One region of the Paenibacillus rhizoplanae genome, then DNA from elsewhere that is predicted to be linked to it. Evidence: predicted binding sites of a transcription regulator. Region 1 holds the regulator's gene; each other region holds the start of a gene.
What was found. The regulator LexA, encoded in region 1, represses DNA repair genes until DNA is damaged. The targets are predictions, from matches to a motif close to CGAACATATGTTCG.

Region 1 (10,535 bases):
AGTTCGACACCAAAAGAGGGAATTCCTTCCTTTGTGACGAATACAGACCTATACGATCATACTCGCGGAGGGGTTTCAAGTGGCAAGAAGAAAGAGTAAGGCAAAACAAGAAGAAGAGTTTTTTCAGGGATTGGCTGGCTTAGCAGCAATGGGACTAGCACTCGGAGGATACTATTTTACCAAAACCTTACAGGGCGCTATAGTTGGAGCGGCTATCGGTGTGGCTGTTGTAGTTGCATTGATGATTGTGATAGGGCAGAAGCGGGCCGAACGCTTAAAGAAATCTGGTATTGCTGAGATTGATAAAATGGAAGGCGTGCAGTTTGAGCAGTACCTTGGTCATTTGTTCCGATCTCAAGGATACAAAGCTGAGGTTACTCAAGCAGCCTGTGATTACGGTGCCGATCTGGTCCTAGCAAAAGACGGAAAACGAATTGTTGTCCAAGCTAAGCGGTACAGCAAAAATGTCGGTCTGAAGGCAGTACAAGAGGTTCGTGGGGCAGTTTCACATTACGGTGCCTCAGCTGCTTGGGTTGTAACGAACAGAGATTATACTGAGCAGGCTTACAAGCTAGCAAAATCAAATAATGTGCGTCTCATTGGCCGTGAAGAGCTTATTGAAATGCTTCTGCAAATGAGAGAGAAGATAACAGCTGTAAAAAAAGCCAATAAAGCTAAGACGAGCGCTTAACGCGAAATAGTGAGAAATAAACAGTATGATATGTGAATAGATGTGCTCAAGACCTATATTCACCGATGGTATCATTGACTCTTATTTCATCGGCTCTGTAAAATGGTCTTGTCCGCCTTTGTTACAAAGTCCGTAAAGATTTTAAGCAAAGAGCGCAGCGCATTTGCTGCGGATGCGGAGCGGACGCCACTGATCTGGACCTGCTCAATGCACGGCGTAACTGTATACATATTCCGAAGTCGCTCATTATTGGGCGGCTTTTTATTATGTAAATAAGGAGTTAAAGTAGCAATGAATAAAAAACGAATCCATTATATTGGCCTGCCCCAGCAACCGCAGAAGTGTAAACAGTGTATCTGGGGCAGGTAAGAAGGTTCTTCGCAGTTTTGTTTAAGCATTAAATGTCAAATTAATATGAAGAAATCTGGAATTGATTAAATTTTTCCCGGAAAATTAAATAATATCAATAATAATAAACAGGAATGCCACTTGCTCTCCATCGAAATGCGACATATGGTTTTAATCCGAACGTTGGTGAAGCTGTCTGACCAAGTAGGAGATTCCTTCCTGAATATTTTATGGCACCTGCTTTAAAATCTACAGTGTCATAGTTCTGAAATACTTCAATAGGATTATTTCCGGATATAGCCTGTCTTATCGCATTTGCAGCAAGTTCTTTAGCTTGATTTATTATAGCATTAGGGAAATTTTCACCGCTTTGTAATAACGAAGAAACTGTACGGTTAATCAAGTTTTCAATCCAGAGATAAAAAGGAGCCGGGTTCTCGGCAAAAATGGAAACACCTACAGAAACAATCCCTATCATTGCATCCTGTTCTGTAATGTCATCAGCCCAAGCGACATTCCATGGAGGAGGTCCACTTTCGACTTGGGCTTTTAAATCAAACTTATTAGTTTCATATCCTGTCGTGGGAAACTCAGGAACTTTGAAGTCGGGAACTTTGAAGTCGGGAACTTTGAAGTCGGGAACTTTGAAGTCGGGAACTTTGAAGTCAGGAACTTTGAAGTCGGGAACTTTGAAGTCGGGAACAGGGATGTTAGGGACAGGGATGTTAGGAAGAGAAACGTTAGGAATGGATATTTTTGGTAAAAAACCTGCCATGATTTCAACTCCTTTTGATATTTGAACTTAGTATTAACATCAGTATTAAAAATTATGGATGGAGACTTATGGGTAAGATCCATCCTGTCGTAGAGAAAAAAACGACTCAAATCAAAAAAAGGGCTAACCAACAAGGTTGCCCTTTTTGCTCATCTCAAACGCTTGGATTTTACTACAGTTGTTTTAAACAAGTAAAACGCTGCTAGTGCATTACAGATAGTCGGAGTCGTACTCAGAATTATCGTAAACATCAAATTTCGCTCCCCTCCAATATTGTCACCTTAACTATCGCTGCATAGGTGAATTTGGTTGAGAGCATTGAAATTATTTTTAAGGAGTGGGTTAAGTAGACATTAGAATTATGCCAATTGAGCAGCTCAATGCAGCTGTCTATAATCCCCGCATCTGCCTTCAACCAGGAGACCCAGAGTATGAGAAGCTTCGCCGCAGCCTGGACGAATTTGGCTACGTTGACCCAATCGTTTGGAATGAGCAGACTGGTAACATGGTCGGTGGTCATTAGCGGTATAAAGTCCTAGTATATGAGCAGGACCGTATCAGTAGTCAACTCGAACCCGGAGCGGGGCGGTTGCTGAACCTTGCTCCTGAACAAAGTGTCTGGCCGCTGGGATGATGAAGCCTTAGCACATCTGCTGAATTAACTACAGATGAATGAGATTTAATGAATAAATATGAAAAAAGAGCCGTTCATAGGCTCTTTTTTGTTGAAAATCGATGATTTTTTTATATTTATTTATTAACCGGTTAGGTAGGGGAGATCACCCCTTCCTAACCGGTCAGACACTAAGGTCTGACCAACATGATTGTTACCCAAATTCCCAAAAACCCAAAGGAAATATAAGTCTCCTTCATGGTGGTCTACCTCCTGATTTAGTTATTGTGAAACAATCTTATTGTATTCAATAAAAGTACGTTCTATGCATGGATTTTCTTTGGGAGGTGGAAATGTAGCATGGACAGAGAACGCAGTAATGCCAAAGTTAGTGGATGCTAAAATATAAGTAGATCCTAAGATTAATTTTAGAGTGAACAATTGGGGGGCATTTGTAATGCATAAGACGGAGAGTATTACAAAAAGAATGATAGCTTTCAAACAAAGGATACCGATTTATCGAAAGAGCCCGAAAACGTTCTTTAAAGAGATCCTTAACTTTATCCCAGATCAATGGCAAGATGAAGTTTCAAGTGATATTGCAAATCATCGCTTCGTGACAGTTCGATCAGGCCAAGGAGTGGGAAAGACGGCTCTTGAAGCAGCTATAGCGTTATGGTTCCTATGCTGCTTTCCGTATCCCCGAGTGGTTTGTACAGCACCTACAAGGCAGCAACTAAACGATGTCCTATGGGCAGAGATAGTTAGTGGCAATCTAAAAGCCCGATCCTCAAACGTATCCTCAAATGGACCAAAACAAAGGTTTACATGAAGAACCATGAGGAGCGCTGGTTTGCTACAGCAAGGACAGCGACCAAGCCGGAAAATATGCAGGGGTTTCATGAGGATTACATGCTGTTCATTGTAGATGAAGCCTCCGGCGTAGATGATAGGATCATGGCTGCAATTTTCGGTACGCTATCAGGTGAATTTAATAAGCTATTCATGTGCGGGAACCCAACTAAAACAAGTGGGTTCTTTTTTGATTCTCATAATAGAGACCGAGGTATATACAAGACGCATCAAGTATCATGCCTGGACAGTCCACGCACAAGCAAAGAGAATATTGAAATGCTCAAGCGCAAGTATGGTGAGGGCAGTGACGTTTACCGAGTTCGTGTGCAAGGTCAGTTTCCACGAGGTGAGGCCGGCACATTCATAACGCTTGAAGCTGCGGAACATGCAGCCAAAGAGGTCCAAATCAAGGTTACCGGAACAACACTGGTCATCGGTGTAGACGTTGCCCGTTATGGTGATGATGAAACGGCGATGTATGCCGGTATAGGCAAAAAGACAGTCGGCCAGCAAAGCCACTTCAAAAGAAAGCACGATGGTCACGGTGGGAAATGCGATTCGATTAGCTAAAGATATGTTACAGCAGTATCCAGAGGTCGAGCATGTAAAGTTCAATGTCGATGATACAGGTGTCGGCGGTGGCGTAACGGATCGTCTGATCGAAGTCATTAACGAAGAAGGTTATGGCTGGGAGGTAGTGCCGGTTAACAATGGTTCATCATCTTTGGATGATTACTGTGCCGACCTAGTCACGGAGATGTGGCGGTCTATTAGGACGGACTTGGAAAGCAATTTGACCAACTTTATTAATGGAGAACCGGGGGTTATGCAGATACCCGATGACGATACTCTAGTCTCGCAGCTGGCTACAAGAAAGTGGCGTATGACCTCAACAGGTAAGATGATCTTGGAGAGCAGGATGATATGAAAAAGCGTGGTCTCGTTCGGAGAATTCATGGTTGAAACACCAGAACATATCATGGTTCCGTCAATTGGCGGCGTGACTATCGGACGGCAATATACATGTGATGCTTCCTAGTATTGGAGCGTCTCCATAAAGCGCAATTGATTACCAAATAATGCTTTATTAACATTTCATCATTTGATAGAATTGAGCAAATGATGATGAATGGAGAATAGGATTATGATAATCAGTATGGCATTTCATAAAGAACTTCAATCTGCGCTTAATTCAAAGTATCTTTCAAGCGAAGATTTTGATATATCAACAAAAAGAGAGCAAAAAGGTGGGTTAAGCGTTACAATTACTTATTTATATAACCCTCAATTTGAGCTATATTTCAAAACTGGAGATCAAATAAACTTAAGTAGAAAACCTGGAGAAATGGCAGAAAGCGAGAATCTTGTCGTTGTTGGAAAAGGTGGAATATTATCGGCTATTAACCAGTGGTTGAACAATATCGAGGATGAAACGAAGGCCGCCCCGATATTAAGAGAATTGGTGGAACATAAAGCCGAGGTAAACCGCCAATTATCAGATTTAGAAAATTCAGTTAAAGATATTGGCCAAGGTGATTTTACTAGAGAAGAAATAGCAAACTTGATTGAGAAATTAAACAAATTTCAAGAAGAATTTGAGGCAAGGTTGGAGGAGGAAATTCAGGACAAACAAAAATTAAGAAATGAACTCAATAATGTTGATAAAGAAATCGAATTTCTCAAGTCACAAATTCAACTGCTCACTAAGGAAAATTGGATTAAATCATTATTAGTAAAATCAATGAATTGGCGTAAGCGTAATCCCAAAACAATGAGTGCATTAGTTGCACTAACTAGAGAGATGTTGCCAGAAGGGGTTAGGGATCACGTTCCTGATGCCATTGTAGATTTAATAGCCCCTACTAATGAAGAATAGTCAATTATACGTAGTAACACCGAATAAAACCAATGATATTATTAATCCATAGAAGTATGAAAGATTACAGAAGGTCAGGAAACTTTTCCTGCCTTCTATTTTTATGCCATGAATAAACAAAAAGCCGCCATAAATATGGGCTTACAGTCCCCCGTGAGCGCGAGGGGGGTATTTTATATTGTGCTGAAGACATACCAAAAAAACAGGCTTCCCAAAAATAGCACAGCAGTCATGCCAAGCAGCACTCCAAGAATGACTTTTTCGGTTCTGTTATATTTCTTCAAATGATCACCCGATGTTCTTAGATTATTCTTCAATGGGAACCGAGGACCGGAAGGCATACCATAGCAGTCCATAAGCTATTAAGAAGTAAAGCAGTACACCCAGTATGGATATGGACAGAAGAATGATGATAACTTTATTTCCATTCATACATTTACCTCCTAAATAAAAAAACTCTCCCGATTTTTAGTGTGGGGGAGAGAGTGAAGATGAAGACGGAGACGGAGCAAAGCCCTTACATCATAATATAAAGGAATTATAACTCCAAATCAAATCATTTTACATACTATTCCATCTCCTATATACTTAACCAGAAGAGAATTCGAGTGGGAGATATGGGAGTGGATGATGAAGAATACATATAAGATTATGCTTTCGCTGATGCTCATCCTGGCGTTGATAGGTCCGGTGGCTGGGGCGGAAGGAGTGGCTGTGCCTGCGGAGACCCGAGAGAGGCTTATGGAGCAATATGGGCTGGATGCACCGGCTCAGCCGGTGTGGGATTGGAGCAGCATGGATATCGGAGGCAGTGGAATTGTAGATGGGATGCTGTTCGTGTGCCGGATGATGATGAATCCACTGGGGGTCATGTTGCAAGAGATGCTGTATATTCTGTAGTTGAGGGGGAAAAGAATGAATTCGCGTTATGATACGCCGAGTCCTGCACGCAGAGTCCGCAGAAGATCGGGCGGTAAATCGTTACTGGTCCTTATCCTTGTTGTTCTGGTTGTGATGGCTGTTACGAATCCGGGGAAGGAAGCATTCAGTGAATATTCTGTAAAGAATCTGGAGAATACGCTTGATCAGGAAATAGGCGACGGAATTACCAAGCTGGTAGCCCAGCCTGTAGTTGAGTCATTGACTGAGAGGGATAACTACATTTTATTCTCTGTATTCAGTGTGCCGGACCTTAAGAAGACCAATTTTTTTAGCGGGGATGGCGGGGCTACTAAGAAATATATTGGATTGTTCAAAATCCTTTTTATCAAGCTGTAAATTTGGTTTACATATTGTTCCATAACCCGGTATAATTAAATAGATTGTTGGCGGAATCTTTATATCATGGTTGTGGAACAAGGAGGAACGAAGTTGAATACGGCTTATAAAGTACTGTCCAGTGATGCTGATCTATTCGCTGCCGCACTGGCACAGGTACAGGTCTACGTCGTTCAGCTGGTTGATGGCAAACCGCATGTGATTGCTGATTATGCCGGACCTGTACAGAAATGGACACCGGAGTACATAGTGCTGGCCGGAATGACTTATAGACGCGATGAATTTGAATTCCGGGTACGATTGAACAAGAAGTGAGCAGATTCGCTGCCCGCTAACCGCTGCTCCTAACATTACTGCCGAATCACACAATCTTCTACGGTATATTCAGCATCTCTTATACTATCCAAGTGTAAAAGAGGTGTTAAGATGACCCAAAGAGAACGCAACAGAATCCGCAGAGCCATTAATGTGCTGCTTACCCAGAGAGCGATCCTGCTGGAGCGGCTTGAAGAAATCAATGAGAATCTGCGCAGTGTGCCTAGAGGTTCGCGGGCCAGAAGAGAGCTATTGGCGGCCAGAGCCTCCATCCGTGAAGCCATTCGCCTGAATACAGCTGCCATTCGCTTGTTACGGAGTGTGCTGCTGTAATCTGTATCCGCCCTGGTGGCTGAGATGATGCGAACAAGACACCCCTTCGGGGGTGTTTTTGTCGTGAGATCCGGGAGCAGCAGGTTGCAGCTGCGGTCTATTCTCTAATCGTAACACGCGTGCCGATAGGTACGGTGGCGGCCAGAGCCAGAACATCTGCGTTATACATACGGATACAGCCGTGAGAGACCATGTGGCCGATGGAGGACGGGTCGTTGGTTCCGTGGATGCCGTAATGCGGCTTGGACAGACCCATCCAAAAGGCACCGAACGGGCCGCCCGGATTGGGCTGCTTGTTAATGATGGTGTACTCGCCTACTGGCGAGACGGTTAACATTTTGCCGATGCCGACAGGGAAGCCTCTGGTGACAACGTCATTATCCAGCAGGTACAGCATACGCTGTGACAGATCGACGATAATTCGATAATTGGGCATACAGATCAGCACTCCTTTAATATCAGGATATGTGCGGAGCCGTACAGCGGTTCACAGAAAAAGTGGCAAAAAAGCCGTATGCGAACAAATGTTTGCATACGGCTTTTTTGCCACTACGCTAAGTGAAATAAACAGAAAACAGGCTGCTTCGCATGGTGCGGAGCAGCCTGTTCTGAAGCGGGGAGTAGATTAGTGGATATCGCGGAATAATCCGATGACCCGTCCCAAAATCGTAACGCGGTTAAGGCGAAGAGGCTCGTACGCCGGATTCTCCGGCTGCAGCCTGATATGATCCCGTTCCTTGTAGAAGGTCTTAACAGTTGCTTCATCTTCTTCGGTCATCGCTACAACAATATCGCCGTTGTCGGCAGTCTGCTGCTGGCGCACGATGACATAATCCCCGTTCATAATTCCGGCATCCACCATACTGTCACCAAGGACAGATAGCATAAATACCTTGTTATCGCCTACATAATGAGCAGGCAATGGGAAGTAATCCTCAATATTCTCTGTAGCTGTAATAGGAACACCAGCTGTAACCTTACCCACTACCGGGATGCGGGTGACGGTCTGGACGAATTGATGCACATTCTCTGAATCTTCCTGCCCGAGTAACTCAATGGCACGCGGTTTCGTAGGGTCGCGCCGGATCAGGCCCTTCTTCTCAAGCCGGTCCAAGTGACCATGCACGGTAGAGCTGGAGGCCAGGCCGACAGCCTCGCCAATCTCGCGGACGGACGGAGGATAACCCTTGCTGCGGACTTCATTACGTATAAATTCCAGGATCGCCAGCTGACGACTAGAAATCTTTGACATCGGAATCAACCCCATATACTATGTTTGGGAAAATTATAACATAGAACTTCCGTTCGTACAAACATAAGTTCTAAAATGAGGAAAATAAGAGAGTGAAAATAAAGAGAACAAACGTTCCGAAAAAACTATTGATCGAAACACATGTTCGTGTTATATTATTTTCGAAAGCAAGAACATGTGTTTGGAGGATGATGATAATGTTAAAGTATAGTACATACAACAGCATCTATAATAATGAGGATATCAAGGTGTCCGCTCCCGGTAATCCAACTGCTCATAATTATGTTAGCAAGATCAAGGATGCGATTCTTCATACTCTCGCTGCGCTCTCATGGTTATTCCGTCAGGTCAGCCTGATGAAGATGGTTCTGGTGCTGATGCTTGTTATTTCGGGATTCACTGTGGTGGGGAATGTTTTTGCCGGTTCGGTCTCTTCCATGAAGCCAGATAAGCGGATCGTAGTCGAACGAGGGGATACCTTATGGAGCCTTGCGTTAAGTAACAAGCCTGAGGACATGAAGACAGCCGTATATATAGAAGGAATAATGAAGACGAATCATTTGGAGAACAGCGTCATTAAGGCCGGAGATATTCTGATTTTACCTTTATACTGAAGGAATGAAGCAGACTAATGATCGACTCAAAGAGCTTTCAGGGGGTAGACCTTGACAAGCTCTTTTTCTCATGGCAAAGTTAAAATGAATTTAGAGGGAGGGAAACGTATTGAATATTGACGAATTGGTCGCACGCATCAATGAACTGGCACGCAAAGCTAAGAACGGCGGCCTGAATGAAGAGGAATTGGCCGAACGTGCCAAGCTCCGTGAGATTTACCTGGGGAATATCCGCAGCAACTTTCGGGCCCAGCTTAATACCATCGAAATTGTGGACAATCCGGAGCATGAAGAAGGCAATAACGGACTTAAGCATTAGCCTGTTGCCTTTTCATAGATAATACAGGATGACTAGGGGGAACTCACATGGCCCGTTCTTGGGAAAGAATGGTTCAACGCAACACAAAGCAAATTAACCAGCAAAGAAAGAAGCAGGGGAAGGATTCCATTTATGCTTCCAGCACTAAGGCTACCGCAAAAAGCATCGATATTTTCAAAGGCCGGAATATTATATTCCCCGTTGTATTGATGCTGCTTGGCATCATGTTCTGGGTGGTCGGCTCGATTGACGAAGCAAAAGGAAGCGGGATTCTGGCCAACTGGCTGGGTGTAGTGCTGTATTTCCTGCTCGCTGCGCTGCTGTTCTTCCGCCGTCCGTTCCTTAAGGTTGAACGTGCGCGTATTTCTACTATTAAATATAACCGCGAACGCTTCCTGCCTGCGGCGGATATTGAGAAGATCACCTTATCGCGCAGTGTAGTTACTATTAAGTATAAGGGCAAGCGCAAGCAGTGGATTTTCTCCAAGCTGATTAACCGTTATGACACCGCTGCAATGGGTGAACGTCTGGAGCAATTCGCCAAGAACAACAACATTGAAGTCGTGCACGAATAGGAAGACAGATCAGGATATAGGGAGTGGGAGAACAAATGCCGATTACCGCCGTACTATTTGACCTTGACGACACACTGCTGTGGGATGACCGTAGCGTGGAAGAAGCCTTCCGCTGCGCTTCTGAGGCTGCCGGAGATTCCGTTGATCCGCAGGAGCTGGAAGCTGCTGTGCGCAGGGAAGCCCGTGCACTCTATGAATCCTATGAGACGTATCCATTCACGAAGCTGATCGGTATTAATCCTTATGAAGCGCTGTGGGCTAACTTCACTGCCGGTGAACAGCCGGAATTCCGTCAACTGGAACAGCTTGCCCCCGTCTACCGTACCGAATCCTGGCGCCGTGGCCTGGCCTCGCTCGGAGTTGAGGATGAAGCGCTGGCTGCCCGGCTGGCCGACAAGTTCGCCGCTGAGCGCCGCAGCCGTCCCTATATCTATGAAGAGACCCTTCAGGTGCTGGACGAGCTGCGTGGTAAGGTGAAGCTGCTGCTGCTGACGAACGGCTGCCCGGCACTTCAGCAGGAGAAGCTGGATGGTGTACCGGAGCTTACTCCGTATTTTGACCATATTGTGATTTCGGGAAGTTTCGGCAAAGGCAAGCCGGACAAAGGAATCTTCGAGCATGCGCTCGGCCTGCTGGATATTGCTCCGGAGCAAGGTGTAATGGTTGGCGATAAGCTTACTACGGATATTCT
Region 2 (10,535 bases), on a different contig from region 1:
TGCGGCATGGATGCCGCTCAGCTTGCGAATGCGGTGAATGGCACCGAAGCGGAGCGCAGGGGATATGCCTTGTCCAACCTGCGCAGCAGGCTCAGCCTGCACTACGGTGAATCTGCATCGATTGCCTTCAGCAGCATTCCCGATATTGCCACAACTGTAACCGTCACGATACCGATCCTCTAGGAGGCTGCCATGAACCCGTTGACCCTGTGCGTAATGGATGATATTCAGACTGTCGTCAAAGGAATTGCTTCAACGATCCCGTGGGCGGATCATGGAATCGAGGTGGCGGGGACCGCCGGTAACGGTGAGCAGGGCTGGGAGCTACTGCTGGAGAAGGACCCCGACATCGTAATCAGCGATATCCGTATGCCAAAGCTCAGCGGTCTTGGGCTGATGAAACGGGCAGGCGAAGCGAAGCTGCGGGCCAAATTTATATTCATCAGCGGGTATTCGGATTTCAGCTATGCGCAGGAGGCGATCAAGCTGGGCGCCTCCGACTATTTGCTGAAGCCGTTCACCCAGCCGGAGATTGTGGACGCTGTGCTGAAGGTGAAGCAGACTATTGAAGAAGAGCGGGCCAGAGCAGAGCAGATACAGCAAATGGAGCAGAAGATGATAGCCAGCCATTCGCAGCTGCGCCAGGATTATCTCACCGCTCTGCTGCGCCAAGAGACAACTGTCAGCATGAGTGACAGCCGCTGGCAGGAGCTGGGCATCGACCTGGATGCCGGCAATCTGCTGGTGATGGCCATTGAGCTGGACTGTTATACCGAATACGGGTACACCCTGCATCTGGATGACAGTGAAATCATTCCCTTTGCGATCAAGAACATCCTGGACGAGACGCTGAAAATGCACACGCGCGGCGTTGTACTGCGCGAGAGCAGACAGCGGCTGGCCGCGGTCTTTAATCCGCCCGAGGCCATGGATACGGTGGAGCTGCTGGAGCTATGCCGTGAGAATGTGGAGAAATACAGTAAGAATACCGTTTCGATCGGCCTTGGCACAGCGGCACGGGGACCGCGTGAGATCCGGGCCTCCTTCGTGCATGCGGCCAAAGCGCTGGCCTACCGCTTTTACAGTGAGGGGAATTGTATCTTCCGCTTCACAGAGCTGGACCCGGAGAACCGCGCAGCCCCGGACTATCCTGAGGAGAAGGTGAAGGAGCTGCTGTACGCGCTCAAATCCGGCAATGAAGAAGGCTGTCATGAGATCATCGGCGATATCTTCCGGCAGTGGACCCTCTCCGGCAGATATCCTGACCCGCTGTCGATGGTCCGTCTGTTGTCCGGGCTGACCTTCGCCATGTACCGGGCGTTCTGTGATGAAATCACGGAGGAGGAGCGCATACAGCTGGAGGCTGACCTGACGGCGCTGGAGGAGAACCGTTCTTTAACCTTTGGCGGCTGGAAAAGCTATATCAATCACTTCGCCAGCATGGGCTGTGAATTCGTCGATAGTAAGCAGTTCCGCGATGTAACACAGTCCATTAACCGGGCCAGAGAATATATCCGGCTGCATCTGGAGGAGAATCTGACCCTGAACAGCTGCGCACAGGCCGTCCATTTGAGTCCGAGCTATTTCGCAGGCGCCTTCAAGAAGGAGACTGGCATGACACTGATCCAGTATATTACCAAGCTGCGGATGGAGCGGGCGAAGGAGCTGCTGATTGCCGGGGCACAGGTGCAGGAGATTTCCCTGATGCTCGGCTATGAGGACCGCCCTTATTTCAGCGGCCTGTTCAAAAAATATTGCGGGCTGACGCCCACAGCATTCCGGCAGAAATACCTGAAATAAGCAGGAGCTGAAGGAACAGGGACAAGCATTTTTTCCCCCTTACAAAGTTAGAATGTCCCTCACCCCACTGAAAGCGGAACCATTATGATTACGTTAACAGATAGCCGATTGCAGGCTGTCAGGACAAGCACAAGGGGGCATAACGATGGATAAAAAATGGGTTGTTGCAACAATGAGTACAGTGCTGGCACTTAGTCTGGCCGGCTGCGCTGCCGACAGCAATAAGGAGCCCGCGGCAAGTAACAGCAAACCGGCGGACGCCAAAGGCGACAACGGAGCAGCAAGCGGCGGCAAAACCAAAATCATCTACTGGACACCCGACCGTCACGATGCCGATTTCATGAAATCCAAGATTGATGAGTTCAACAAGACGAACAAGGATAACATCGAAGTGGAAATGACCGTGATGGGGGACAATTATCCGCAGGCGGTAGATATCGCTTTTGCCAGTAAGCAGGCTCCTGATGTGCTTCAGATCAACGACTTCCAGACCTATTACAAAAAAGGTTACATGGCCCCGATCAATGACTATATGAGCAGCGAGATGAAGGAGACCTTCAAGGATAGCCTGCTGGAGAACAAGAATACCGTGGACGGCAAGACCTATACCCTGCCCAACACCGGACAGATCTGGAGACTGATCTATAATAAAGATATCTTCAAGCAAGCGGGCATTGAGAATCCTCCGAAAACACTGGACGAGATGGTTGCAGCCGCCAAAAAGATTACCGAAACCGGCAAAAAGGACGGCGTATACGGCTTCGCCAGCCCGTTCAAGAGCTCAAGCGGCTTCTGGCGTGCCTCCAATACCGTAGCAGGCGCGAGCAACACTACCGGCATTGACGGCTACAATTACAAGACCGGCCAATTCGACTTCAGCATGTACAAGGATATTGCGCTGGCCCTGCGTCAGATGAATGAAGATGGCAGCATGCTGCCGGGCGTAGAGAGCCTGGATATCGATCCGCTGCGTGCGCAGTTCGCTCAAGGCAAAATCGGCATGTACATTAACCACTCCGCAGAGCCCGGCGTCTACAAAGACCAGTTCCCGACCACCGCTAATTGGGCTGCTGTTGCTGTACCGACTACGGACGGAACGATCAAGGGCGCATCGCAGATCATCGGCGGCTCCTACATCGGCATCAGCGCAGACAGCACGCACAAGGAAGCAGCGTGGAAGTTCATGGAGTATGTGTACAGCGACAGCCTGCAGAGCGAATATTATGAAAAAGGCTATGGTATCTCCCTGATCAAGACGGTCATCAGCTCCGGCAAAAAACCAAGCATTCCCGGCATTGAAGGCTTCCTGCCGAAGCGTTATGACGCCATTTATCCGGCGAACCCGCTGACCATTACAGAAGGATCACTGGAAGGCAGCAAATGGAGCGATGCGTTCTCAGTCTTCGTCTTCACCGGTGGAGATGTGGACAGTATTATCAAGGATCTGGACACCCGGTACAATGCATCTTTGGAAAAAGCGAGAGCTTCCGGCGCAACAAATATTGTGGCCGATCCAAGCTTTGACGCATCGAAGCTTCAGGGTAAATTATCCACCGAAGAATAAGAGGTAAGGTTCAGGCGGGCGGCCGATGCATGATGGATTCGGCCGCCTTGTCTTGGGGCCCCCCGCAAAGTACCTGAGTCATCATCGAAGCTAAAGCCCCACTTTGTGGGGATATTTTATAGAGAGGAGCAGATCCGAAATGATTATAGAGAATAGCGAAGCCGCAAAGACGGTTCTGAATGAGAGCAGTTCCCGTACCCTGCTTGCAAAGGGGGGCTCGATGATGATGGTGGAGGTCACCTTCGCCAAAGGCGGCATCGGGGAGGTTCATTCCCATGATGCGCATGAGCAGATCAGCTATATTGTGAAGGGCAGCTTTGAGGTCAAGGTCGGGGAGGAGACGCGTATTCTGAAAGCGGGCGACAGCTTCTATGCCGGCTACAATATTCCGCATGGTGTGAAAGCGCTGGAGGATTCCGTGATTCTGGATGTGTTCAATCCGTTCCGTGAGGACTTCCTGGAGAAGCAGGAATGAAGGATTATTATCTGAATGTATCTGAGCTGCGCAGCGCTGCCGCTTATTATGTTCGTCATTTCCCCATCGAGGCGCAGAACTCGGTCCAGATTGCCGATCATGCCGTGAACAATGAATTCATTATTCCTTATACCGGTGATCTGAGCCGCTGGATTCCGCTGGGCAAGCCGGTGGCGGACTGGCTGCATAATCCTACGAACGACCCCGAATTCACCTGGGGCATCAACCGCCACTGGCATATGCTGGATCTGGGCAAGGCCTATCTGATGAACGGCAAGCCGGAATACGTTACGGCCTTTATGCAGCATTTCCGCAGCTGGCGCGAGCAGAATCCGGTTCCTGTGATCCCGTCGTATGAGGAAGCGGTCTTTTTCCAGAAGCTAGGTCCATGGCGTCTGCTGGAGACCGGCCTGCGTGTGCAGTCCTGGATCTCTGCTTATAAATATATGGAGGACAGTCTGCTGTTGGGCGAGGGGTTCCGCAACGAGTTGCTGGAGGGGCTTGCGGAGCATGCCGAATTTCTGACCCGCTACCTCGGCAGCACGGAGATCAATCATGCGATTATGCATATGCAGGGCCTCTACATGATTGCTGTCTTCCATCACGAGCATCCGCGCGCCCCGTATTGGCGGCAGCTGGCCGGGGAGCGCCTGGAGCTGTGTCTGCTTCATCAGGTGGGGCCGGAAGGGATTCAGATTGAGCTGACCACCCATTACCATGATGCGGCCATTGAGATGTTCGGGACGCCTTATCTGCTGGGCGCGTTATCCGGCCACCCGTTCTCCGCCTGGTACGGCGGGCAGCTACGCAAGATGGCCGCGTTCACCGAAGCGCTGGTCCGCCCGGATCACCAGTCCACCGGGATCGGCGATTCCGACTGGATCAGCAGCGGCCGGCAGCGGCTGACGCTGCTGGGGGCTATTCTGAAGGATGATGCGCTGGTTGGACGCGGCACGGGCAATGCAGAATGCCTCTGGCTGCTGGGAGCCGAGGCGTATGAGCGGTGTGTGCAGCTTCAGGCGGAGTCTGCGCCTTCGGCGACCAGCGTGGCTTTTGTGCAGACCGGGTATTATGTGATGCGGGACCCGCAGCAGTATCTGTTCTTCGATGCCGCAGAGATGGGCGGAGCGCACGGTCATGCCGATGCGCTGAATCTGGAGTGGATGTGGAACGGGCAATTGCTCTTCACCGATACCGGGAGGTACACCTACGAGGAAGGGGAATGGCGCCGTTATTTCAAAAGTACCCGCGCGCACAACACCATTACCGTAGACGGGTTGGATCAGACGCCTTATATCTACACCCAGCAATGGGGCGAGCCTGTGGCTAAGGCCTGCACCTTCCGCTGGGAGAGCAACAGCCGTTACCACTTCGTTGATGCCGCGCATGACGGCTATACCCGTCTCCCCGGTCCGGTGCTGCACCGGCGCTGGGTGCTGCTGGGCGTGGAGGTGCCGCTGCTGCTGATTGCCGACTGGCTGGAGGGGGATGGAGCGCATGAGCTGGAGCAGCGGTTCCATCTGCACCCGGAGGCGGTGCTGGAGCTGTCTTCCGAAGCCGGAGAGGCTGGAGAGGCCGTGAGCGAAGCCGGAGAACCCGAAGTTGCAGCCAGAGCCGCACGGACTACAGCAACCGTGGTCTATCCCGGCTCTACAGTGAAGCTGAATATGAGCTGGATGACCAGCGGCCTGAAGGATGAACAGTTCACGGTGAGTAAGGAGCAGGGCTGGGTATCTGAGGTCTACGGCTCCAAATCGGAGATTCCGGTAGTAGAGGGCCGGGCGGCTTGGGCCGGAAAGGCTGGAATTCTGACGCTGTGCCTGCCCGGCGATGCGGCAGACGGCAGCGGTCCGCTGCACGTGAGCACCTGCGTGGTGGATGCGGAGCGGCGGCGGGTCGAGCTGTCCTATATATACGGAGATGCGATCGGCACAATTGTAATCGGCCCGGACACCCTGGGCTGGACGGAGCGGAAGTAATAAGGGTCTTGTGCTTTATTGCATTTTGTACAACTAAAACATCTAATGCCTAACCTATTAGCTGTTTAGTTGTAATTCACATGAGTTTATTCAGACTTTTCCGTCCGCCGTTTCCACGGCTCCGGGAGAGTCTTTTATTTAAATATAATGTATATGTTTCACACTATACATTATCCTTCTATTTCTCGCCGAAACGGTACCGTCCTTTAAAAGGACGGCACAGCTGTTTCCACTTGGTGTATTTGCAAACAATGGCAAACGTACGTTCTGGAGCGTGTGTTGGAGGTATGCTATACTATTGAGACGAGAAGTTTCATAGATTCTGGTGTCGCATAGGGTGCCAGGGTTCAACGGAAGGAGTCTGCTGAAATGACGGTTAACTTCATTATCGGCCGCTCGGGCAGCGGCAAGACGACTACAATATGGGAGCGGGTATCCTCCAGGCTGAAGGCAGAGCCGCTGGGGCCCCCGATCATTATACTTGTTCCTGAGCAGGGATCGTTCGGAGCAGAACGGGGACTACTGGCGGCGGGCGGCGTGAAGGGAAGTCTGCGCGCCCAGACGCTCAGCTTCTCGCGTCTTGCTTACCGAGTGAAGCAGGAGACCGGCGGCAGCGCGAGTCTGCCTATCAGTGAAGAAGGCAAGAAAATGCTGATCTACAAGATTATCAGCAAGCGCAAGGAGGAGCTGAAGCTGTTCGGCGCTTCCTCGGACCGGCCGGGATTTGTGGAGCGGCTCAGCAGTCTGCACACGGAGCTTAAGCGCTGCTGTCTTGGAGCCGGAGACCTGGAGGAGCAGATCGGCAGAATGCGGGATGCCACGCTGGGCAGCCCTATTCTGGCCGGGAAGCTGGATGATCTGCATCTCGTCTTCAGCGAGCTGGACCAGGAGATGTCACAGCTCTATATAGATGAAGAGGACAGGCTGGCCGAACTGGCTGAGCATATCGCGGACTCTGCCTATATCCGCGGCGCCGAGATCTGGGTGGATGGGTTCCACGGCTTCAGCAACCAGGAATTCATCGTCTTGCGTGAGCTGATGCAGTACGCGGACAAAATGACCATTGCGCTCACACTGGACCGGATCTATCCGCCGGGCCTTGCCCCGCATGAGCTGGAGCTGTTCCATCCGGCGGCGGTTACTTACATTAAGCTGCGGGGATTAGCAGAGGAGATGGGGCTTAGCGTGTGGGATGAGCTGCTGGCTCCGCCCGTCCTGCCAAGGTTCAAGGACGCTCCCGTACTAGCGCATCTGGAGCGCGGATTACAGCGCCGGCATTCCTGGGCAGGGCCGGCTGAACAGGTGAAGGAAGCCATCAGCATCCGGGCTGCGGCTTCACGCCGCACCGAGGTGGAGGGCGTGCTGCGCGAGATGCAGGCCCTGGCCAGAGAATCGGGAGCCAAATATGGGGAAATGGCGGTATTCATGCGCAATATGGCCGATTATGAGCCGCTGATTGCCCCGTTATTTCAGGACTTCGGCGTTCCGTTCTTCCTGGACCAGAAGCTCAGTGAGCTGCATCATCCGCTGGTGGAATTCATCCGCTCCGCCCTGGATGTCGTCCGCCGCCGCTGGCGTTATGAAGATGTGTTCCGCTGCGTGAAGACCGAGCTGCTGCTGCCGCTGGACAGAAGCATTACCCGCGCCCATATGGATGAGCTGGAGAATTACGTGCTGGCCTGCGGCATTCACGGCTCCCGCTGGACGAATGGGCGCTCCTGGAAGGGCATTCCGCGCCTCTCGCTGGAGGGCAGTGAAGCTGTAGATGAAGCAATGCTGGCAAGAATGGAGGCCTGCCGGAAGGCGGTTGCGGAACCGCTGCAGGCATTTGAGCAGAGAATCAAAGCCAGCCGCAGTGGCCTGGAACTGTGCAAGGCGGTATATCTGCTGCTGGAGGATACGGAAGCGGCACGCAAACTTGAAGGGATGGGAGCGGAGTCTCTGAAGCAGGGACGTCCGGAAGCCGCCCGGGAGCATAGCCAGCTCTGGGGCGCTGTTCTGGGTCTGCTGGACCAGATTGCCGAGATGATGGGCAAGGAACGGATAGAATTCAGCCTGTTCGCCGGGGTGCTGGAGACCGGGCTGGCGGAGCTTAAGATGGGGCTCGTCCCGCCCGCACTTGACCAGGTGCTGGTAGGTACGATGGACCGTACCCGGGTGTCGGGGGTGAAGTACGCCTTCCTGCTCGGTTTCAACGAAGGAGTGGTTCCGGCGCAGTTCAAGGAAGACGGCATTCTTTCCGAAGGGGAACGCCTCCTGCTGGAGAAGTCCGGTATGGAGCTTGCGCCGGGCTCCTCCCGGAAGCTGCTGGATGAACGCTTCCTGATCTATAATGCGCTTACGACGGCCAGCAGGAAGCTGTGGATCAGCTATGCTATAGCTGACGATGAGGGGAAGGCGCTGCTGCCTTCGGAGGTCATCCGCCAGCTGCAGGGAATGTTCCCGCATATGTTGGATGAACAATTCGTCTCCGGCTTCCCGCAGAGCGGCAATGATGACGATGCTGTCCATATGGACTTCATCGGCCATCCTGAGCAGACGCTCCGCATGCTGTTGCTTCAGCTCCGCCAGTGGCGTCAAGGGGCAGAGATACCCGGCATGTGGTGGGAGGTCTATAACTGGTTTGCGGCGGAGCAGGGCGCAGACAAGTCTGCGGATGAACAGGCAGCGGAATACCGCCATGCGGATCTGTCCATGAAGCTGAAGCTGGAGCGGCTGCTCGGCTCGCTGTTCTACCGCAATGAAGGCATCCGGCTGAAGAAGGAGACCAGTCTGCGGCTGTATGGCGGCTCCACGCTGCGCGGCAGCGTGTCCCGGATGGAGCGGTTTGTCGCCTGCTCCTTCTCCCATTTCGCTTCCTATGGTCTGAGGCTGAAGGAGCGCCAGCTCTACAAGCTCCAGGCCCCGGATATCGGGCAGCTCTTCCATGCGGCCCTCAGTGAAATGGCAAAGCGGCTGCAGGAGCAAGGCCGCAGCTGGGGCAGTATGACTGCGGATGAATGCCGCACGGAGGCGGGGAAGACCGTGGACAAGCTGTCTCCGCTGTTACAGGGAGAGATTCTGATGAGCAGCAAGCGCTACGGCTATATCTCGCGCAAGCTGAAGAATATTGTCGGCCGCGCTTCGGTCATCCTCGGGGAGCATTCGCGGCGCGGGAGCTTCGAGCCGGTCGGGCTGGAGCTGGATTTTGGCCCGGGCATGGAGCTGCCTCCGCTGAGAATTACACTGCCCAACGGCTGTGTTATGGAGGTGGTCGGCCGGATTGACCGGGTGGATATGGCTGAAGGGGAGCAGGGGATTCTGCTGCGGGTTATCGACTACAAATCAAGCCAGAAGGATCTCAAGCTGCATGAGGTCTACTATGGATTGTCGCTGCAGATGTTAACTTACCTTGATGTGCTGCTGACCTATTCCGAGCAATGGCTCGGCCAGGAAGCACTGCCTGCCGGGGCGCTCTATTTCCACGTTCATGATCCGCTCCTGACCTCAGCCAACGGAATGAACCGGGAGCAGGCGGAGCAGGAGCTGATGAAGCGCTTCAAGATGAAGGGCCTGCTGACCGCCGACCGCGAGGTGGTCTCGCTGATGGATACCACACTCGACAAAGGGTATTCTTCTATTGTTCCGGTAGCGCTGAAGAGTGACGGCAGCTTCTACAGCAGCGCATCCGTAGCTACCCCAGAGCAATGGGGGCAGCTGCGGTCCTCGGTACGCAGCACGATCTCGGAGATCGGGACCAGCATTACGGAGGGGGATGTGGCTATACAGCCTTACCGCATTCAGCAGGAAACAGCCTGTACCTTCTGCTCCTTCCGTCCCGTCTGCCAGTTCGATGAAGCGGTGGAGGGCAATAGTTATAACATTCTAAGTAAGCCCGGCAAAGAAGTGATCTGGGATCTGCTGTCCCGCAAAGGAGGAGAGAAGCTGTGAGCACAAGACCTGTACCTGAAACGAAGCCGGAAGGCAGTCTGTGGAGTGATGACCAGTGGCGCGCCATTGCCGAGAGCGGCAGCGATATTCTCGTGGCGGCGGCAGCCGGTTCCGGCAAAACGGCGGTTCTCGTCGAGCGGATTATCCGCAAAATCAGCAATGAGGAAGCGGGCTTCAGCGTGGACCGGCTGCTGGTGGCAACATTCACCAAGGCTGCCGCCTCCGAGATGCGCCAGCGTATCCGGGAAGCGCTGGAGCGTAAGCTGGAGGAGGACAGTGAAGGCGGGAACGAATATCTGCGCCGCCAGCTTGCCCTCTTGGGCAGAGCCTCCATTACCACGCTGCATTCCTTTTGCCTTGAAGTAATCCGCCGGTATTATCAGATGATTCCGATCGATCCTGGCTTCCGTATCCTGAATGAGCATGAGGCTGAGATGATGCGCCAGGAGCTGCTGGAAGAGCTGCTCGAGGAGAAATACGGCGAGGTTGCCGAGGATGGGGAAGATACCTTGTTCGTGCAGCTCGCAGACTGGTTCAGCGGTGAACGGAGTGATGATGCGGTGCATTCGCTGATCCAGCGGCTGCATGATTTTGCGCGCAGTCATCCCTGGCCTGCGCAGTGGCTGAGGGATACCGCAGCCGACTTTGCGCTGCCGGATGCTGAGGCTCTGAGCCATACGCCTTGGGTGCAGAGCATTCTTGCCGAAGCCCAGCTGACGCTGAAGGGGGCGATCAGCCAGCTGGAGCAGGGGCGTGACATTGCGCTTCAGCCCGGCGGTCCGGCGCC
Region 3 (10,535 bases), on a different contig from region 1:
GGCTCCTGACTCCACTGGTTCTTGGCATTCGGACTCCATACCCACAGCAGATTGTGCAGCTTATGATAGACGGTGTACCGCTCGAACATGATCTCCCAGAGGGTCACGAAGGCGGACTTCTGCCCCCACCAGAACCAGCCGCCGTTCATCTCATGGTACGGTCTCCAGAGTACGGGGACACCGGCGTCATTGAGCTTTTTCAGGAAAACAGCTACCTTATCCAGCTCGGCAATCATTGCCGTATACTCTGGCGTTCCCGGTGTGATGTACTTGCTGAAATTAGCTTCGCTGAGGCTCATGGAGACATTCGTCCAAGCCGGAGCCGTTCCCGGCAGGTTAGCATGATAGGTCATCGCTACGATGCCCCCGGCCTTGTGCCAGCGGATCGCACTGTCCGTTACTCCCTGCCGCTGACTGCTGATGAGCTTCTCCGTCTGATTGCCGATCGGCCCCATCTCATAACCGTGTAGTCCGGCATAGCTTCCAGCCGTATTCTTCAGCTTGTTGTTGATATCATCCGGGCTCTCCAGGTAATCATGCTGACCGCTGATCATTCCCTGGCCCTGCAGCCAGTACAGCGTCTCCAGCAGCTTCCGTGCGGGCGCCCCCAGCTCCGCGTCAGCGGGAGACATCTGTATTTTGCGAAAAGCCGCTTGCCACTGCACATCACCAATCAGCCGTGAGGCCGAATCCAGCAGGTCCCTGAGGTTACGCTGTTCCACATTTTCCACCATCCTTTTCCTTGTGTTTGTACATATTATGACGAATCGTGGAACTTCAGCACGGCAAATGCACAGAATTCGGACTGTCACAATCCGGTATTCTTACGCTATACTATTCTGGGCACAGGCATTATACCCATACCCACTTACAAAGGAGCAGATATGAAAGCCAAAAAGTCCATCATCAGTCTCATTATTATTGCCCTGATCAGTCTGTCCGCCTACCTGCTGGAGGAGAACGGGCAATGGCTGCCGCAGACCCCTTCTGGTCATACTTCAGAGGTCGTGAAGCTGAAGTTCCCGGCAGACCGCTACCCGGAGACCGCAAAGCACATCCAGAAGGCCATCCGCAAGGGAGAGTCAGCCGTCTGCACCATCAACCGCAAGGAAGCGGAGGAGAACCGCAAGGCGTCTCTGAAGGGAGTCCCCACCAAGAAAGGCTATGACCGGGACGAATGGCCCATGGCCATGTGTGCAGAAGGCGGAGCCGGGGCACATATTGAGTACATAACACCCAGTGATAACCGCGGAGCGGGAAGCTGGGTCGGCAATCAGCTGGAGGCGTTCGCAGACGGTACGCGTGTGGAGTTTATTTTCAAATAAGCCGGCATGTGGGGGATGTTGTTCAATTTCACTGCGATAAAGCGTAGAATGAAATGGGATAATATAACTTAGATGGAGAGCCGGAAGTGTTCTATATCTGTTATCGGGGCAAACGGCTGTACGGCCCAATGTCCGAAGCTGAAGCCTTACAGGAATGGTTCGCGCTTGCAGGAACAATCAAGGAGCTCTATATCATTGAAACCGATTCAGCTACAGGCAGAATCAAACGCCAGATCGGGCCAACGGTCCGTGCTCATAAGAAGAAAAAGAAATAGCCCTATCCGGCACAGGCCGGACAGGGCTACACTAGCTATAGGCTGTTTCTAGAACAAACAGGCTTTTGTGATGATAACCAGCAGAATGAACAGTACCAGAATTGCACCTGTCGAAGTCCAAGGGCTTGCTACCGGAAGGATTGGAGGTCCCTGATTCACTCCACCTACGTTATTTCCACAACCGCAACCATACTCTGCTCCCATAATTAATTCCTCCTCTTGAATATTGAATACAGCACAGAATATGTGGAAATCCGCTCTGTTGCATGGGCCAATCGGCAAAGATATACCATTCACCTAACGGACAGGCGTCTAGGGGTCGATATAAAGTATGAAGCATGCTTCAAAACAAATGGAGGGAGGAATACCGGATGGATATTGCTGCACTATCCGTAGTGATGAGCCAGTCATCCTTACAGCAGGCCGCAGGGCTGCAGGTGATGAGCCTTGCCAAAGAGCAGGCGCAGAGCAGTGCCCAGGATATGGTTCAGATGCTGAGTCAGGCCACGCACCCCACCTTGGGAAAAACACTTGATATTCGGGCGTAATTCCTTTATGCTTACATACATAGGAACACCCGTTCCATATTTCAGCCGGTGAAGAGTGCGCGCTGAACTGCTGCTTAGCCCTTACGGGCTTTTCTTTTGGCCAATAACACGAACATACGATCTTATATATGAGGTGATTGATTATGCAAGGCTATTATCAGATGACCGCATTGGAGAAATGGACAGAGGATCTATACCAGCGTATTGGTGTCAGCAAGCCGTCCGACATTTCCATTGATTACATAGCGAAGCGGCTCAATATCTGGGTACACTATCTCGATGTCCGCAGCAAGGCGATTGAGGCTACAGCCGGAATGTACAGCATGTTCATAGACAACCGTCTCCCTCCCGAGCTGCAGCGGCTGGAATTCCTACACGAGCTGTGTCATCTGCTGCGGCATGCCGGCAAGTCCACGCTTATGCCCGGAGTGTTCACGCAGGCGCAGAGAGATGAATCCGACCGGTTCATTCTGTATGCCTCCATGCCCTATGTCATGATCTCCGCCAATACGCTGCCCGAACTCCGTGAAGATGCCATTGCCGAGCTGGCTGTAGCATTTCAGGTGCCAATCCCCCTCGCGCTCCAGCGGATCGACCAGATCCAGCGGCGTATTTTCCAGGGGCAATTAATGGCTGTTATGGAACGTAACGAAGACAGAAATATAATCCACAGACATATTCGCTAAGCGCTGCGGGGATAATACAGACTATAGATCAGAACAAGAGATTCTACTGTAAAGGGGAGCAAGATCAACGTGGAAGCCCTGAAAGTCATTCAATTATTGCTGACTCATCCTGAATACAGCGTGGATGCCGTTCATCCTGAAATTCCGGATTTTGTGGGTATCGAGACGATTGAAGTGGACCACGTAACCCAGACCTTCTCCATCCTGCTCCAAGAGCCTAAGGAATACGGCTGAGAGCAGGATTCTACAGTATAACAATTACATAGAACAGCCCCGCTAACACGAACCGGTACAGCGCGAACCATTCCAGGCGCAGCCGCTTAATCAGCTTGATGAATGTTACTACTGCAATCATGGCTACGAGGAAGGACGTCACGAACCCGATCAGCATCAGGGTCAGCGTATCTGAACTGAGTAGATCCCTGCTGTCATAGAGGTCCAGGAGGCTTGCTCCGAACATCACCGGCACGGAGATCAGGAAGGTGAAGTCCGCAGCGGCTTTCTGGCTGGTCCCCAGCAGCAGACCGCCTGAGATCGTCGAACCGGATCTTGAGAACCCGGGCCACAGCGCCAGACACTGGAACAGCCCGATGCCGAAGGCTTGGGTATAATTAAGACCGTCTACCGTCTCTGACGTTACGGATCGCCTGCTGCGTGCAGCGAAGATCATCAATAGGCCACCGGCGATCAGACCAATGAGGACCGGCTTAGGGCCGAATAGTTGGCTCTTGATCGTGTCTTTGAAGAGCAGATACACCACCAGTGCCGGAACCATAGCCAGGATCATATGGATGGCATTCAGTCCCTTGCTCTTGGAGAAATCCAGCTTCAGCATATTTATCCCGATGTTCACATACCTTTTCCAATACAGCAGCAATACGGCCATTACCGCACCCAGCTGGATTACGATTTTGAAGGTAACCGCAGCCTCCCCCTCGAACTCCAGCAAATCCCCTGCCAGGATAAGGTGCCCGGTAGACGAGACCGGCAAGAATTCAGTCAACCCTTCAATAATCCCTAATATAATTGCTTTGATAGCTTCTGTCACTGGTGAATAGCCCCTTTCGGAAGTGAATCAATATATTTCCAGTATAAGAGGCGGGAAGGAAATTCCCCATCGAATGAGCTAACAATATGGATGTTGATGTGACATAAGTGTCACGTGGGGCTGGAATCTCTATAGTTAGTGGTTTGGGGGACGTTCTTGTGATTTACGTGATAACCATGATAACCCCCACTCTATGATCAGGCCGAAGGCTAACCAGGAGACAAAATGAATCCCATACAGAATGTACTGGAATGTTTGCTCATTCTCCATAGAATAATGCAGTGTTGTTAGTTCAGGGTTAAAGATTAGGAGCAATGGACTGGTCAGGAACAGCAATAAGTTCTTGTCGTCTTCTCCTGACAGATTATAGAGACAGACCAGCAAAGACAGCACGGGTAGCCAGAAGCTTAGTTTTTTGAATATCGCCTTCATGGAAGACCTCCTCACTGACAAAATCATACTATCTACTTCCATAAATGTGCAACTTCATGCAATGGGCTTTCGTAAATGGATAAAGGAGCTGGTAAAAATGGTTGTTATTTTCGCTGTTCTTTTCATACTGCTTGCGATCCTGAATATCTTCTTCCCGGCCATGGGCTGGCATATGCGTTACGGCTGGATGGTAAAAGGCGACTCCGGCCCCAGTGAAGCCTACCTCATAATGAGCAGAATCACCAGTGTGATCGTTCTTATTATCTTTTTCTTGTTCTTTTTGCCTTCGATGTTTGGTTAGGGGGATAGCAACAATTATTGAGCATTTGCGAACGCTATAAAATAAACCCGCCGGGCTTAATGCCAGACGGGTTTATTATTTGCAAGTGTTTGAGAACGGCTTATAAAAGGCCCTTTTAAAGACATAAGAAATCATCCTAAGGTGCTTAATTAAATTTCTCAACTAATCATGTTCACAATTCCCCATTCCCACTGTTAACTGGTAAAAGCCCGTCAACCAATTAAGGTTGACGGGCTTTTGAGAATAGCACAGAGTTCTCTATACTATATTCCAAATAACAATGACTCATTTAACCCATGAGATCTTCCTGAAATTAACGAATCCTCTTGGTCTACAAAATAAAACTGTTGAATGTCTAGTTCATATTTGATTTCATTAAGGACACTCTTTATACCAGGAACCCACAACAAGGTATCTTGGCGTATGTAATTCAAAACCAATTCGTAACTGTGCTCAAACTTCTCAATATTTAGGCTATCATCCTTTTTCAGTACTGTGCGTACCTTTTCTGCTAATTCCATGTAATCAGCATCAATATGCTCTTGTCTACTAATAGCTACTGGTTTTAATTTTGACCATGCGTAGGCTCCACCCGCTACCACTTCTTCCGACCCTTCTACATATTCAATGCATGAATCATCATTAATAAAATCATTAATCCGTTCCTCTAAATCTTTAAAAGCTTGAACGAGCGTTATTATTTTTTTCATAAAGAACTCTCCTAACAAATAGTCCGTTTAATTTTCTCAGTTAGCTATTACACTCTGTTACTTTTGCGAATTCAGTATATCGCATTTTGAAACTTAAATACAATTAAGAAAAGTTCACTAAATTCACATCATTATCACTGACAATCGGTTTGAAAAAAAGGTCAGGTTGGTATTGTATAAGTAAGACTTGTGAAGGAGTTGCCTTTGCATGAAACCAATTGAGATTCGCTCTATTTTAGAAACAGTTAATCCTTTACGTTTTCACTTAATTAGTGGTGAAAATTACTCCGGAACATTTACTAAAGACGAACGAACCGGGCGCTGGATATCTTAATTAATTTTGGTGTATATCCTTCCACGATGCCCCCATCAAGCCTTCATTATCTTCTCTTTTAGTTTATAATTTATGCTAAGATTAGAACATACGAGTTTTTTTGTATGTTCTAATCTTATTTTTTAGAGGAGATATAATGAAACATAAAAGAATAAGCTTACTTGTTCTGGTTGTAGGTATGCTCTTTGTAGGATTTCTGGCTATACGTTATTTCGGGTGGACAAACAATCCTGAAGAAGCATCTATGCCTGAACCAAATATTGAAGTTCAAACGAAGATAGTGGAAGGCGTAACTTTTGCCTTACGAAATGCCAATTATGCTGAAAATGAAATTAAGGTTGGTTACGAGGTAAATGGAATTGCTATTATCAAGGATTATAATATAATCTGCAAATTCTATAATAATGGGAAAGATATAACAGATTCAAATACATCTGGCGGGGGATTAGTAAGTTTAGGCGATAAGCATTATTACCTGACAGGCATAGAGAAAGTTAGCAATGATGCTCTGCCCGATCTGCTAAGCTTAACGGTCGAGATAACGGCGGTACCTTCTGATTCCCGATTAAACCATATTACTGCATCATTTGACTTGTCCTTAAATAAAGAAAAGAATTAAATTCACAGTGTATGAGTGTTCACACTGCATTGAGGAGTAAATATTCTTAGAAATTAACCCCAGGAGATCATCCTGGGGTTTGTTCTGTAGCTTTGTTCATTTGGATACTTTAGCTCGCTGGCGGAATTGCCTGTCCGGAAGTTGCCGGATATAATGACCGTATTCTAACAAAGGAAAAAGGATACCTCCGGGCGTTAGTTACCTGCTGGAACAGGCCGCGCCTTCCATTTCGCGGCTGCCCCGGAAAATGCTAATACTGAGCACTAGCCATATAAGCACGAAATGCGCTGTCCATCATCATAACTTCGGGCCTTGCGGCTAGCGCGTGGTTTCCCAGAAGTACATCTCTTGTAAAACGGATGTTGAGCATGATTCGAAACATCAAGGCAATAAGCCATGCCGGCAGTTTGCCGATGATCTTCATTTTGGCTGGAGTGAGGGAAATGCCGGCCTGCTCCACCATTCGACCATTACGCTTCATGTCCATGGCAACGCCTCGAAGCACACGTCTGCTTTTAGCCGTCCTTAAATCGACGAGCCCGTCCGCTGTATAAAAGTGCTTCATCGAAATGACTGTAGTTGCATGCGAAACATGGAACGCCTGAATATTATCGGCAATTTCGTAGGGAAGGTGGGCTGCCTCTAGTAATTGTGCAAGCCTCATGATCCGGTCTGTTTTCTCGCCGTTGATTTCTCCGAAGACGGTTCCTTGTACGCTCTTGGAACCAAACTTAGCATTCAGGATGCCGTCCTTCATATCGCCGCCGGCACCCGGAAAACCGGGGAGCAAACGATCCCCCACAATGGCAAGCCATGAGTCATAACCTACCGTGTTTGTCAGCGTTACGACAGTTTTACTCTGATTGTTTCGAATAACCTCCAGCGCGGACTCAGCTTGGTCATAGCGTACAGGCACAAAGATAAAATCATAGATATCATGATCTTCCAGTTTCTCGATCACCCTTACCCGCTCATGTTGTACCGTTCCTTTGCTACTGAAGCGCAACCCGTTCTTTTGCAGTTCCGTAAGTCTGTTTCCGCGCGCCAGCAGGGTAACGTCCATTCCTGACTGGAAAAATCGCAAAGCATATAGGCTGCCGATAACGCCGGCCCCGAAAACCAACAGTCTTGGTTTGCTGGTTGTCATATCTTCAAAATACCTTCTTTCTTCGACTAAACTGAGACGCCATCATGCAAGAAGCGCAATTTCATTTATCAGTATCCTGAAGCATTTTTTTACATATCGTCAACGTTTTCCTTAGCTCTCAACTCGGCGATCAGCTTTTCGCCTTCCACATCTAGGTTTGGCAGTATGCGGTCTAACCATTTCGGCAACTGCCATGCTTTATCGCCGAAGATCGCCATGACAGCAGGGACGAGCGTCATACGTACGACAAAAGCGTCGATGAGAATGCCTAAAGCTAGCGTAAAACCGATTTGTTTGATATTGATACTCCCGCTTTGAGCGAAGCCGGCGAAGACGAATACCATAATCACGCCTGCTGCTACGACAACGCGGCTGGCCTGCCCGTACCCATGAACGACGCTGTCCCTTCCCTTATGACCATGAACATAGGCCTCACGCATGGAACTGACAAGGAAGACCTGATAATCCATAGCCAGTCCGTAAAGAATACCAGTGACAATGATGGGTATAATGCTGACCAACGGACCACCGGTGTCAAAGCCTAAGAGAGAATGCAGCCATCCCCATTGGAATACCGCCGTAGAGATTCCGAATGTAGCAAGTATACTGAGAAGGAAGCCGATGGTTGCCTTAATTGGAACGATAATCGACCGAAACACAAGAAGCAGAATAATCAGCGAGAAGATGACGATGATCCCTATGTAGAGCGGAAACACCTGAGCCAGTTTAGCTGACATATCAATGTTGATTGCTGTAATCCCGGTTACGCCGATCATCAAATTATACTTCTTCGCAATGTTCGAATCTGTATCACGCAGATCACGTACAAGGCTTTTGGTCGCTTTGTCAGAGGGCCCTGTCTTGGGAATGAGACTTATAATCGCCATGTCTTCCGTCTTATTCATGCCTGCTAGCGTCACCAGCGCAACATTCTCATGCTTCTGGAGATCAACTGCAACATTATTCATCATTTCCGAAGTGACCTTGTCAGAAGAACCTTTGGGCTCAGCAACAAGGATCAGTGGACCGTTAAAACCTTCACCGAAACCTCTTGAAAGGGCGTCGTAACTCTGCCTTGCCTCTGTATCTAAATTTGCTGTGGCGCTAGAAGGCATCCCTAGATTCATTTTAGCCACCGGAATGGCCGCTGCGCCTAATATTGCGATTATACCGATAAGGATAGGCCAGCGGTATTTGACCGTCCCCTTAACCCAACGATTTGCAACTCTATTGTGAGCTTTATTTGCATGGTTGCTGTTTTTCATGCCCTGTTTTGGCGAGCAAATGCGTTCACCTATTAAACCAAGAAATGCCGGTAGCAGGGTTAAAGCGATTAGGACGTTGACAAAGACGCTAGCTGCGGCGACCAGCGCCATCGTAGATACAAACTCGATTCCAATCACTAGCAAGCCGCACAGAGCGCAAATGACCGTTAAGCCTGCAAAAAACACGGCACTGCCCGCTGTACCCACTGCTCTGCCCGCAGCTTCGCGAGCGCTAAGTCCTTGATCCAGAATCATTCGGCGCTGACGGTTTACGATGAATAAGGAGTAATCAATTCCGACAGCAAGACCGACCATAAGTGCCAAGGTGGGGGTGGTTCCGTCCATGTAAATGAATTTCGAGAATGCAAAAGCACCAAGTAAGCTGATGGCAACCCCGAGGACTGCAGTTAAAAGCGGTAGACCTGCGGCAATAATCGAGCCGAGCGCTAAGAATAGTACAATAGCGGCTACAACCAATCCGACTGCTTCTTTAGGGCCGACGGGAGATTCTTCAGGTAAAAGTGTAACTCCTGGCAAAGCCGTAATGCCGGAATTATTTTGCTGAGCAGCTCTGATAGTAGTCACCACGGAGTCCTTTGCCGATTGGGGCAACGAATCATCCTGAACCGTGAAGTGAATTTGGAACAGCCCCACGTTCCCGTCAGCGGAGAGCATCACGTCAGATATAAGCTTTTCGTCTGTGGTTGCTACTCTCGCTTCATCGCCTTGGTTATTCTCCGTATTCGATATGCCGGCCTCCCCTGTCATACTGGCGGGATTAACCACATATTCCAGATTGTATACACCATGAATAGCCTTATTGATTAACGTTGAACGTTCCGGCGTGTCCAGCCGTTCGTCTTTAGGTGCCGTGAACACAATTTGAGCTGCTCCGCCAGTGGCCTCCGGGAGTTCTTCCGCCAGTTGATCTAATACCTTTTGTGATTCTGTACCCTCAATTTTCATTGTGGAACTTAAATGCATGCCATTCGTAATGAGCAAGGCTAGAACAACTCCAAGAATTGCGATCCAACTGATAATAAACTGCCATGGTTTGTTATAGGCTGATTTGCCCACTTTGTACAGAAATGTTGACATTGTAATGGTTCTCTCCATTCCGTGATTAGGCTATCTTGTCCCTACAGTGCCGCGACCAAAAAAGAGTATTTTCATTCATCATCCTCCATAATAAATGCGTGTTGAATTTTCAACATAGGTTTGAAATTTTGAGTGAAATGATTGGTCAAGAGTATTTCATATACACTCGTTGTTTTACCGACACGTGTATGATAATATATCATTGACGACGATGCTATAGTCAAATTTCAGAAAGTGTTGATTAAGCAACACATTTGTGCTTCTGACGATCAGAAGTAGGGAGGTAGGAATATGGTACACAGACAGGAAAAAGACCCCAGAGTGATCCGTACAAAAAAACTAATTCAGGATGCTCTCATGACGCTTGTTCAGAAAAAAGATTTCGATGACATCACCGTGAAGGATATCTCGGAAAAAGCTACGATTAACAGGGCGACTTTTTATGCGCATTACGTTGATAAATATGTCTTGCTGGACGATATGATCTCGGAAGGGTTTGATTCATGCGTGGACAGCAGGATTCTGCCGGGCCAGGAACTGACCGAAACAACTGGCAAGGAGCTTATACTGATGGTTAATGAGTATCATATCGCCTTTTTCGAACAATGGCGGATGGATACGAAAACCATTGCCGTTCGAGTGGAGAACATCATAAAATCAAAGCTGGAAAACATCATTGCTACCCTTATAAAAAACCAAAATACAGGTATCAGTTGGAATAACACCGATCAGCAAATCCTAACCACG

Region 2: a site for LexA is predicted at 6,074-6,087, ahead of addB (helicase-exonuclease AddAB subunit AddB). Genes of this name have one in related genera too.
Region 3: a site for LexA is predicted at 2,258-2,271, ahead of ACFSX3_RS19360 (ImmA/IrrE family metallo-endopeptidase). Genes of this name have one in related genera too.

Annotation. Positions count from the first base shown of each region.
Region 1 is NZ_JBHUKY010000054.1:208,223-218,757, reverse strand. It holds gene ACFSX3_RS24615 (restriction endonuclease) at 80-691, shown strand; gene ACFSX3_RS24610 (hypothetical protein) at 1,155-1,814, opposite strand; gene ACFSX3_RS24605 (hypothetical protein) at 2,065-2,334, opposite strand; gene ACFSX3_RS24600 (hypothetical protein) at 3,256-3,852, shown strand; gene ACFSX3_RS24595 (hypothetical protein) at 3,818-4,210, shown strand; gene ACFSX3_RS24590 (hypothetical protein) at 4,427-5,158, shown strand; gene ACFSX3_RS24585 (hypothetical protein) at 5,465-5,590, opposite strand; gene ACFSX3_RS24580 (hypothetical protein) at 5,786-6,058, shown strand; gene ACFSX3_RS24575 (DUF4359 domain-containing protein) at 6,074-6,436, shown strand; gene ACFSX3_RS24570 (hypothetical protein) at 6,530-6,751, shown strand; gene ACFSX3_RS24565 (hypothetical protein) at 6,863-7,084, shown strand; gene ACFSX3_RS24560 (L,D-transpeptidase) at 7,182-7,520, opposite strand; gene lexA (transcriptional repressor LexA) at 7,710-8,336, opposite strand; gene ACFSX3_RS24550 (LysM peptidoglycan-binding domain-containing protein) at 8,534-8,950, shown strand; gene ACFSX3_RS24545 (DUF896 domain-containing protein) at 9,060-9,269, shown strand; gene ACFSX3_RS24540 (hypothetical protein) at 9,317-9,844, shown strand; gene ACFSX3_RS24535 (HAD family hydrolase) at 9,880-10,535, shown strand, end outside.
Region 2 is NZ_JBHUKY010000033.1:290,168-300,702, reverse strand. It holds gene ACFSX3_RS20210 (sensor histidine kinase) at 1-183, shown strand, start outside; gene ACFSX3_RS20205 (helix-turn-helix domain-containing protein) at 193-1,800, shown strand; gene ACFSX3_RS20200 (ABC transporter substrate-binding protein) at 1,946-3,364, shown strand; gene ACFSX3_RS20195 (cupin domain-containing protein) at 3,504-3,839, shown strand; gene ACFSX3_RS20190 (alginate lyase family protein) at 3,836-5,818, shown strand; gene addB (helicase-exonuclease AddAB subunit AddB) at 6,188-9,748, shown strand; gene ACFSX3_RS20180 (UvrD-helicase domain-containing protein) at 9,745-10,535, shown strand, end outside.
Region 3 is NZ_JBHUKY010000033.1:112,938-123,472, forward strand. It holds gene ACFSX3_RS19335 (glycosyl hydrolase) at 1-722, opposite strand, end outside; gene ACFSX3_RS19340 (NucA/NucB deoxyribonuclease domain-containing protein) at 885-1,325, shown strand; gene ACFSX3_RS19345 (hypothetical protein) at 1,412-1,600, shown strand; gene ACFSX3_RS19350 (YjcZ family sporulation protein) at 1,649-1,804, opposite strand; gene ACFSX3_RS19355 (YjfB family protein) at 1,972-2,148, shown strand; gene ACFSX3_RS19360 (ImmA/IrrE family metallo-endopeptidase) at 2,292-2,834, shown strand; gene ACFSX3_RS19365 (hypothetical protein) at 2,904-3,068, shown strand; gene ACFSX3_RS19370 (undecaprenyl-diphosphate phosphatase) at 3,079-3,882, opposite strand; gene ACFSX3_RS19375 (hypothetical protein) at 4,018-4,314, opposite strand; gene ACFSX3_RS19380 (DUF6199 family natural product biosynthesis protein) at 4,412-4,615, shown strand; gene ACFSX3_RS19385 (hypothetical protein) at 4,879-5,325, opposite strand; gene ACFSX3_RS19390 (hypothetical protein) at 5,534-5,659, shown strand; gene ACFSX3_RS19395 (hypothetical protein) at 5,796-6,278, shown strand; gene ACFSX3_RS19400 (ketopantoate reductase family protein) at 6,529-7,425, opposite strand; gene ACFSX3_RS19405 (MMPL family transporter) at 7,515-9,788, opposite strand; gene ACFSX3_RS19410 (TetR/AcrR family transcriptional regulator) at 10,080-10,535, shown strand, end outside.